Regions from separate parts of the Amycolatopsis sp. NPDC058986 genome, predicted to be linked through region 3. Evidence: riboswitches for the same ligand, from Rfam matches in the RefSeq annotation. Region 3 holds a riboswitch; each other region holds the start of a gene.
The links. Region 3 has a riboswitch for S-adenosylmethionine ahead of ACFW0G_RS29970 (aminotransferase class V-fold PLP-dependent enzyme). Riboswitches for the same ligand answer to the same signal wherever they lie in the genome.
Positions count from the first base shown of each region.

Region 1: it holds a riboswitch for S-adenosylmethionine, as region 3 does, so the genes downstream of both, thrC (threonine synthase) here and ACFW0G_RS29970 (aminotransferase class V-fold PLP-dependent enzyme) in region 3, are expected to answer to the same signal.
Region 2: it holds a riboswitch for S-adenosylmethionine, as region 3 does, so the genes downstream of both, ACFW0G_RS09455 (methionine ABC transporter ATP-binding protein) here and ACFW0G_RS29970 (aminotransferase class V-fold PLP-dependent enzyme) in region 3, are expected to answer to the same signal.

Region 1 covers NZ_JBHYJW010000020.1:41,743-45,007, reverse strand. Annotated here, with positions in the region: gene rpsT (30S ribosomal protein S20) at 225-485, shown strand; gene holA (DNA polymerase III subunit delta) at 559-1,539, opposite strand; SAM riboswitch class I at 1,674-1,808, shown strand; gene thrC (threonine synthase) at 1,822-3,087, shown strand; gene ACFW0G_RS19235 (ComEC/Rec2 family competence protein) at 3,095-3,265, opposite strand, start outside.
Region 2 covers NZ_JBHYJW010000007.1:172,924-176,188, reverse strand. Annotated here, with positions in the region: gene ACFW0G_RS09460 (4-(cytidine 5'-diphospho)-2-C-methyl-D-erythritol kinase) at 1-281, opposite strand, end outside; gene ACFW0G_RS09455 (methionine ABC transporter ATP-binding protein) at 422-1,432, opposite strand; SAM riboswitch class I at 1,650-1,740, opposite strand; gene rsmA (16S rRNA (adenine(1518)-N(6)/adenine(1519)-N(6))-dimethyltransferase RsmA) at 1,856-2,752, opposite strand; gene ACFW0G_RS09445 (transglycosylase family protein) at 3,159-3,265, opposite strand, start outside.
Region 3 covers NZ_JBHYJW010000040.1:42,962-46,226, reverse strand. Annotated here, with positions in the region: gene ACFW0G_RS29980 (potassium/proton antiporter) at 1-151, shown strand, start outside; gene ACFW0G_RS29975 (M23 family metallopeptidase) at 296-985, shown strand; SAM riboswitch class IV at 1,071-1,185, shown strand; gene ACFW0G_RS29970 (aminotransferase class V-fold PLP-dependent enzyme) at 1,225-2,586, shown strand; gene ACFW0G_RS29965 (hypothetical protein) at 2,663-3,265, shown strand.

The DNA of each region.
Region 1 (3,265 bases), on a different contig from region 3:
CAGGTGCGGGCCGCTGGCGGAACCCTAGGCACTGACTCCACCCACCGTAGTACGCGTAAGCGATCACGTCGAGGCCCTCGCGAGGCCGCCGGAGCAGGCTGTTAGGCTTTCCGTTCGTTGTCGTGCGGCATTCCGTCAGGGAGGAAACCCGGGCGCCCGTGAGGGTGGCCGGGGCCACAGCGACGCGGCAGCGAACTCACCGAGTACACGACAGGAGCGCCACCATGGCCAACATCAAGTCGCAGATCAAGCGCATCACCACCAACGAGAAGGCGCGTCAGCGCAACCAGGCGATCCGGTCCTCGGTGAAGACCGCGATCCGCAAGTTCCGCGAGGCCGCCGAGTCCGGGGACAAGGCCAAGGCCGTCGAGCTGCAGCGCGAGGCCGCCAAGAAGCTGGACAAGGCGGTCACCAAGGGCGTCATCCACGCCAACCAGGCCGCGAACAAGAAGTCCGCGATGGCCAAGCGCGCGAACAGCATCTGAGCCGTTCTCCGAAAGGCCCCGGCGACCTCGGTCGCCGGGGCCTTCCGCGTGTCCTTCTCCTCAGCGGCCGGCCTCAGTGGTCGCCCTTGGCGGCGACGACCTCGTTCACAGCTCGCTCCAGTGCATAGTCCGGGCTCGCCGCGGCACCCTTGACCTCGGAGTTGAGCCGAGCGACGACCCGCATCGCGGCGGCGAGACCGTCCTGGTTCCAGCCGCGTGACTGGCCCTGCGCCTTGCGCACCTTCCACGGCGGCATGCCGAGTTCCCCTGCCATCTGGTTCGGGTTGCCCCGTCCGGCCGCGGAGACCCTGGCGATGGTGCGGACGGCATCGGCGAGCGCGTCGGCGACGAGCACGTGCGGCACCCCCAGCTGCATCGCCCAGCGCAACTGCTCCAGCGCGGCCGCCCTGTCCCCCGCCACGGCCTTCTCCGCGACCGCGAAGCCCGTCACGTCCGCGCGGCCCCGGTGGTACCGGCGCACGGCCTGCTCGTCGACGACGCCGCCGGAGTCCGCGACGAGCTGCGTCGCCGCCGACGACAGCTCCCGCAGGTCCGAGCCCACGGCGTCGATCAGCGCGAGCACCCCGGCGCCGTCGATCTTGCCGCCCGCCCGGCGGACCTCGTTGCGGACGAACGACTCCCGGTCGGCGGCCTTCGTCAGCTTGGGACACTCGGTGATCTGGGCCCCGGCCTTGCGCAGCGCGGCGGGCAGCGCCTTCGCCGCCTTGCTCCTGCCGCCCCCGGTGTGCACGACGACCAGCACGATCCCGTCGGCGGGCGCCTTGAGGTAGGACAGCACGGCGTCGGACAGCTCCTGCGAGATGTCCTGCGCCGCCTCGAGGACGATCACCCGGCCCTCGCTGAACAGCGAGGGGCTCACCAGTTCGGCGAGTTCGGGCGTTGTGAGTTCGGACACCCGCATCCTGGTCATGTCCGCGGTCGGATCGGCCGCCTTGGCGGCGTCCAGGGCGGCGCGGACAGCCCGTTCGATGAGCAGTTCTTCCTCACCGAGTACGAGATGCAGCGGTGCGGTGGCGGTGGCTTGCGCGGTCACCCCCCGATCCTCTCACCCGCCCGGCGACACGCCCGCTCCGGTGACACCGGCGCGCCCACCGTGGCACGAGCCGATCAGGATGCCGTACGGTGTGTTCCGAGGCAGCGCCCAGCGGCGCGCCGACAACCGAATACCGCTCATCCAGAGGGGCAGAGGGAACGGCCCGACGAAGCCCCGGCAACCGGCGTCAAAGCCTGTCATCCCGCGATCGCGGGATAGCTGACGAACACGGTGCCAATTCCGGCCCGCCTCGGCGGGACAGATGAGGAAAGGAACCTCGCGATGACCGCAACCCTCGGCACGACCTCCACCACCAAGACCCCGGACCTGGGCCCGGCCGTCGAACTGGTGTCGAAGGAAGAGGGTCACCGGCAGCCGCTCGCTCCCGAATTCGTCTCCGCCGAAGACTTCTCGCCGCTCGAGGTCGCCTACGACTTCGGCCGGGTCCGGCGCGAGGACATCGAAGCCGGCCCGAAGAACATCTGGCGCTACAAGAAACTCCTTCCGGTTCCCTCCAACGTCGAGGAGATCCCCAACACCGAGCCAGGCTGCACCCGGCTGGTCCGGGCCGACCGGCTGGCGAAAGCGCTGGGGGTCAAGCGGATCTGGGTCAAGGACGACACCGGCAACCCGACGCACTCCTTCAAGGACCGGGTCGTCGCCGTCGCGCTGGCGGCCGCCCGCGAGTTCGGGTTCGAGGTGCTGTGCTGTCCCTCGACCGGCAACCTCGCCAACGCCGTCGCCGCCGCGGCCGCCCGGGCGGGCTGGCAGTCGGTCGTGCTGATCCCGAAGACGCTGGAACGCGCCAAGATCCTCACGACCGCGGTGTACGACGGCGCGCTGATCGCCGTCGACGGCAACTACGACGACGTCAACCGCCTCGCCACCGAACTCGCCGCCGAGCACGAGAGCTGGGCGTTCGTGAACGTCAACGTCCGCCCGTACTACTCGGAGGGCTCGAAGACGCTGGCCTTCGAGGTCGCCGAGCAGCTCGGCTGGCGGCTGCCCGAGCAGATCGTCGTGCCGATCGCCTCCGGCTCCCAGCTGACCAAAGTGGACAAGGGCTTCCGCGAGCTCGGCCAGCTCGGACTGGTGGAAGCCAGCCCGTACAAGGTGTTCGGCGCCCAGGCCACCGGCTGCTCGCCCGTGTCGGCCGCGTTCCGCGCCGGGCACGACGTCGTCCAGCCGGTCAAGCCGGACACCATCGCGCGCTCGCTGGCGATCGGCAACCCGGCCGACGGCCCGTACGTGCTCGACGTCGTCAACCGCACCAACGGCGCGATCGAGGACGTGAGCGACGAAGAGGTCGTCGAGGGCATCCGGCTGCTGGCCCGTACCGAAGGCATCTTCACCGAGACGGCGGGCGGGGTCACCGTCGCCACGGCGAAGAAGCTCATCGAGACCGGCAAGCTCGACCCGGACGCCGAGACCGTCCTGCTGATCACCGGCGACGGCCTCAAGACGCTCGACGCCGTCGAGGACCACGTCGGCCCCAAGGCGACCGTCGCACCGTCGGCCGCCGCCGTGCGCGAGGCCCTCGGCTACTGACGCCGGTTCACCGCCGGGGCGGGCCACGCGGCTCGCCCCGGCGGGAGACCGCCGGACCGCCACCGTCCGGGAGCACCGCGGTGTCCCCGTCGAGGTCGGTGCGGGTCACCAACGCCCCCAACGCGATCAGAGCGTCCACAGTGGACTTGCTGGGATGGCCGTAGCGGTTTCCCGCGCC
Region 2 (3,265 bases), on a different contig from region 3:
TTCGCCTCGGCCCCCGGCTTCCCGACGTGCGCCGCCAGGGCCTGGGCCGCGCGCCAGGCGAGGTTGCTGGCGCCGGTGGGCACCGAGCCCTCACCCTCGCCGTAGACCTCGATACCCGGCTCTTCGGTGGCCATGACGGTCACCTCGTCGGTCAGCGACAGCGCCTGGAAGACGGTGACCAGCTCGTGGTAGCCGTCCTCGCGCAGGTCGGAGACCGAAAGGTGCAGGTTGACCTTCGCGGGAACGCGAACGGTCACTGGGGGCGGTACAACGGCGAGCACATGCCAAGCCTACGTGGCCTCGCCGGGAACGCTCGCGGAAGGAGAACGCACGACACGGTCTGCGCCCCGTAACGAAAAGGTCCGCCGGGCCTCCTGGCGGAACTCCAGGAGGCCCGGCGGACCTTCGTGATGCCGGTGGATCAGGCGGCGACGCCCTGCGGACCCCGCGTTGTGTGCGTGACCCGGCCGCCGCGCTCGGCGATCCAGGCCAGCGCCGCGTCCGACCGCTCACCGCGGACGCCGAGCCGGAACCGGCCCACCGGGGTGTCCCCGATGCGGGTGAGTCCGCCGCCGATGGTGGCGAGTTCGACGTCGAAGCGGCTCGCCGCCTCGGGCAGCAGGGCACCGACCGACGCGAAGCCGATCAGGACGACGTCGACCGAGCGGTCGTAGCGCGCGGCCTGCGTGCGAGTGGTCTCGATCGCGGGCAGCAGCGTCTGCGCGGTGCGGCTGGCCGGGTCGGAGATCAGGTCCAGCACGGTGCCGCGTTCGAGGACGGCGCCGTCCTCCAGCACGGCGACGTCGTCGCACACGCGCCGCACCACGGTCGCGTCCGGGGTGGTGACCACGATGGTGACGCCCAGTTCGGCCCTGGCGCGGTCGAGGACGGTCAGCACGGCCCCGGCCTCGTCGCTGTCGACGCCCGCGGTCGGGTCGTCGGCCAGCAGGACGGACGGGCTCGCCGCGAGCGCTTTCGCGACGGCGACGCGGCGCAGCTGGCCCTCGGTCAGCTCGGCCGGGCGCTGGGCCGCGCGCGGGGTGAGCCCGACCAGGTCGAGCAGCGTGCCCACGCGGCTGCGGCGCTGCGGGCCGTCGACGCCCAGCTGCTCCAGCGGGGTGGCGATGTTGCCGGCGATGGTCCGCTCGGCGATCAGCTCCGGCTTGGTGCCGACCACGCCGAGCTGACGCCGGATCTCGCGCAGCCGCCTGCCGTCGAGCGTGCCGGTGTTGAGGCCGTCGAGCCGGACCACGCCGCGGTCGGGACGCTCCTGCAGCGCGATGCAGCGGGCGAGCGTGGACTTGCCCGAGCCGGCCGGGCCGACGACGCCGAAGAGGGACCCGGCCTGCACGTCGACGCTCACGTCCCGTAGCGCGACGACCGGATTTCCGTTGTGGGGAAAGGACTTGGTCAGGTTTTCGACAGTGATCACGAAAGGCTCCAGAAGCAGGGCGCAGCACCCCCAGGCGCGCGCGACCGTTCACCAGTTGACCGTCCGAAATGGACGGTGCTCACGAAATGAGATTCAGGCGGCAGAACTCAGGCGAGAACGGTGGAGCGTCGACACGCACAGACCGTGCGGCGACCTTCATCGACTACACGCCGCCTGGTGAGCAGGAGCGGGCGGGCAACCCTCTTCATGGACGTGGCCTCCATCGGTCCTGGCGGTAGCACCTGCCCCGGGGAGGGTGGTTGCTGCGACTTCGGCGAGCCAGGTCTCTCAGTCGCTCGGGATGGACGCTTCGAGTAAAACCGATCCCAGGGATTGAACGCAAGCCCATAGGCACAGATCACACGACTGGCCGCGCCCAGACCTCGGGATCGGCCCGGACTTCAGCAAGCCGCGATAACGCCGTCACGCACCGGACGGGCGGGGCTCGCGCTCCGCTGCCGCGACGATACGCGCGAAGTCCCCGACGTCGAGCTGTTCGCCCCGCGTCTTGGGATCGATCCCCGCGGCGACGAGCAACGCACCCGCCCGGTCCGCGGAGCCCGCCCAGCCCGCCAGCGCCGCGCGCAGCGTTTTCCGCCGCTGTGCAAACGCCGCGTCCACGACACCGAACAAGGTTTCCTTATCCACAGTGGACTCTTCGGCGCCGGATTTCGCATTTTCGAAGGAGGATTCCGCACGTTCGAAGGAAACCAGCGCGGAATCCACGTTCGGCACCGGCCAGAACACGGCTCGCGGAACAGCGGCTACTTTGCGGGCACTGCCGTACCACGCGAGCTTGACGCTGGGCACGCCGTAGATGCGGCTGCCGGGCCCCGCGGCCATCCGGTCGGCGACCTCGGTCTGCACCATGACGAGCCCGCGCGCCAGCGACGGCAGCTCGGCGAGCAGGTGCAGCACGACGGGCACCGCGACGTTGTAGGGGAGGTTCGCGACGAGCGCGACCGGCTCGGCGGGCAGGTCCGCGGCCTTGACGCGGAGCGCGTCGGCGCCGACGACGGTGAGCCGCCCGGCGGCCTCCGGGCCGCGCTCGGCGACCGTCGCGGGCAGCCGCCCGGCGAGCACCGGATCGATCTCGACGGCGATCACCTCGGCACCGGCACCGAGCAGACCGAGGGTCAGCGAGCCGAGCCCGGGCCCGACCTCGAGGACGACGTCCCCCGCCCCGACCCCGGCGAGTTCGACGATGCGCCGGACGGTGTTCGGATCGTGCACGAAGTTCTGGCCGAGCTTCTTCGTCGGCCGCACGTCCAGCTCGGCCGCGAGCCCCCTGATCTCGGCAGGGCCAAGCAGTTCCACCACCGGCAGATCGTACCCAGCGCCGGTGGCCGGGGGCGTGCCGAGGGACGCCTTCGGTGCGTTGGCCGCACCGAGGGACGCCCCCGGTGCATTGAACGCACCAAGGGCGTCCCTCGGTTGCGGCCGCCCCCGCACACGACCGCTCGCGACCACTGGTGCGGCGAGCGTCACTTCGTCACAGCTGACGTGACATATGACGCCGCGATGTCACCGATTCCACTTCTCCCGGCACAACCTCGGCTCCGCACAGCCCGGCCCGGATGCGCCCCAATGTGGCGTTCGGTGCGTTGAACGCAGCCAATGCCACATTGGGGCGTTCGGGCACCTCGAGAACGGGGCACGGACCACCGAACCGGCAAAGCGAAGGCCCCCGGCGCAACGCGCCGGGGGCCTCGCGGAAAGAACAGGATCAGGGCTTGCAGCCCCAGGCGCTGTATCCGCCACGCGCGTCGCGGACCTTCTCGGCCACCGCGATCTGCTGCTCGCGCGACGCCTGGTGCGGGTAGGACGCGTATT
Region 3 (3,265 bases):
GTTCACGCCCGAGAAGACCAGCCGTCTTCAGGAGCACGACCAGTTACTGGTGGTGACCACCGAACGGGCCCGGAGTGCCACGGAACGCCGGTTGCGGGCCGTGGACCGGGCAGGCCGCCTGGCCCGCTGGAAGGGCGAATCCGGGCGCTAGCTCACAAAACCGGCCTCGATGGTTGGTGGTTTTCCGTAGAAATCTCCACCGTGTGTTCCCTTGACGCATCCTTTCGGGCTAACGTGCGCTCGCATCGTCTACCTCGAATGGGTGAGCTTCTCGGGCTAAGGAGTACACACGGTGATGCTGAAAATGCGCGCACGCTGGGCCGGTCTGGCCGCCGCGACGACGGCAGGAGCGTTGTTCCTGGCCCCCACGGCCTCCGCCGCGGACACGTTTCCCGCCTTCGCCCTGCCGTTCGCCTCGGGCCAGCTCGTGTATTCGGCCGGGATCCACTCCGACGACGGCGGCAGCGGCGTCAAGAACGCCATCGACTTCAGCCCGGCCGACAAGACCGTCCGCGCCCCGCTGGCCGGGATCGTGCACCTGCAGCACTGCGCCGAAGGCGACTGGGTGACCATCGACCACGACGGCGGCTGGCGCACCGGGTACTACCACATGGAGAACATCCAGGTCGCCGACGGACAGCGGGTCGTGCCCGGCGCCGTCCTCGGCTCCACCGGCAATGCTCTGCCCTGCGGCGGCAGCACCACCGGTGCCCATGTTCACTTCACGCTCTGGACGCTGCCCGCCACGACGGCGTCCGGGAACTCCGGCGACGCAAGGGATTGGCGCGCTCGCGGGAACTGGAGCGGGCTGTCCTACGCCGAGGTCTCCGGCGAGCTGGCCGCCGCGCTCGGTGAGCCGATCGACGGCAAGGAGCTGGGCGGATGGCGGTTCGCGGCGGGCGCCGGCCAGTACCAGGGGACCGCGACGCACCTGAGCGACCAGTCCGTCGCGCGGCTGCCGGGCCGCTTCCGGGTGACGGCGTAGACCGCAATTCCGGAGAGTGACGGCCGTCTCAGTCACCCGGAAGGGGCTGGATCGGCGCGCGCGGTGTCGGCTATCTTCGTCGTCAGGTCATGAGTGCCAGCGCTAAGCCCCGGCTTGCTGGCCGGCAACCCTCCAACCGCGGTGGGGTGCCCCGGGTGAGGACCGGGCCTGTCGCGAGGTGCGGCGGGCAAGCGCGGGCCCCTCGCCGGGGGTCCCCCGGACCGCCGAGGAGGCACCCGATGACACTCGCCGTCGATCGTCAGAACACCACCGAAACCACGGTTACCGTTGCGCCGCAAGGAATTCCTGCGGTCGCGGGTGCCGGGCTGAGCGTTCCGCTCGTCACCGGCGGCGAGATCGGCTACGCGAATCTCGACCACGCCGCGAGCGCGCCTTGTCTGGACGCCGTGCGCCGCGCGGTCGACGAGTTCCTGCCCTGGTACGCGAGCGTGCACCGCGGCGCCGGGTTCGCCTCGCAGGTCTCGACGCGGCTTTACGAGCGCACACGCGACATCCTGCGCCGGTTCGTCGACGCGCGTTCGACCGACACCGTGGTGTTCACCCGCAACACCACCGATTCCTTCAACCTGCTCGCCCGCAGCCTGCCCCGGCACACCTCGGTCGTCGTCTTCGACACCGAACACCACGCCGCGCTGTTGCCGTGGAGGGGGCCGAACGTCCGCCGGATCCCCACCCCGCGCACCCGGCTCGCCGCGGTGTCCGCTGTGGACGAAGCGCTCGCGGAATGCCCGCAGGGGCCCCGATTGGTGGTCGTCACCGGAGCGTCCAATGTGACCGGTGAGCTGCTGCCCGTCGCGGAGATCGCGGCGGTGGCCCGCCGCCACGGCGCCCGGATCGCGCTCGACGCCGCCCAGCTCGCCCCGCATCGCCGGATTTCCTTGCGGGAACTGGATGTCGACTACGTCGCGCTGTCCGGTCACAAGCTGTACGCGCCGTTCGGTGCCGGTGCGCTCGTCGGCCGCGCGGACTGGCTCCGTGCCGCCCAGCCCTACCTCGCCGGTGGCGGCGCGACCAAGCTAGTCACGGGCGAGGCCGACGACCTCGGTGTCGTCTGGAACGCCGGACCGGAACGGCACGAGGCGGGTTCGCCCAACACCGTTGGCGTGTATGCCCTCGGCGTCGCGTGCGAGCAGCTCGCCGCGCACTGGGACGCCGTCGGCGCACACGAGGAGGTCCTGCTGGCCCGGCTGCGCAAGGGCCTCGCCGCGATCCCGGGCTGCGCCGAACTGCGGCTGTTCGACGCGCCGGTGGACCGCGTCGGCACGGTGAGCTTCGTGGTCGACGGCTTCGAGCCCGGCTGGCTGGCGGCCGTCCTTTCGGCCGAGTACGGCATCGGCGTCCGCGACGGCGCCTTCTGCGCGCACGTCGCGACCAAGCGGCTCATCGGCGTCGCCGGGGGAGCGGGGCAGCAGGCGGTACGGGTCAGCCTCGGCCTCGGCAGCACCACCGAACACGTCGACCGGCTCGTGCTCGCACTGCGCCAGATCGTCGCCCGTGGCGCCCGCTGGGAGTACACGAAGCAGGACGGCCGCTGGGCGCCGGTCGGCGATCCGCGCGCACTGCCCCCGTTCTGCGCCTGAGCTGAAGGGGACTTTCGTCGCATCCCATGCACGGAAAGTCCCCTTCAGCTCATGGGCGATCCGCTATCGTGGCGCGATGGGAAATTCGCGGCCACGGTACTGGTTTCCCTTGGCGCTGCTGGGATTCGCGCAGCTGATCCTGGTCGCGGCCGAGATGCCGAGGGCGAATGGATCTTTCGGCTACTTCGCGAATGTGCGTGAGTACCCGATGACCGAGTCCACCGCGGTCGCGGTGCGCGTCTCAGCGCCCTACGGCTGGTCCGGCGCGGGCACGGGCTGGTTGTGGGTGCTGGCGGCGGCCGTCCTCGGCGTCGCGATCTGGTACTTCGTCCTGGCCCGGCGTGCGGGCAGCCCGCCGCGCACCGGCCGGTTCGCACTGCTCACGCTCGGCGCGCTGGTGGCCGTGCCGCTGCTCGACCTCGTCGGATACTGGCAGTTCCGCCTGGACGCCGACGTGCGGGGCCCGATGATCGCGACGCTCGGCCTCGTCCTGCTCGCCTGGTTCGAGCGGAGCGTGCTCGTGCTGGTGGTGACGGCGGTGTTCGTGCTGGCCGCGGTGGTGCTCCTGCCCGGCATCGCCGGGGTCCTGGTCTCGGCCGTGGCGCTGCTGGCCGGGGCGTTCGTGGCGCTCGCCGGGCCGCGGCGGGGACGTCCGGAGCCTGCCGCCGACACGGACTGA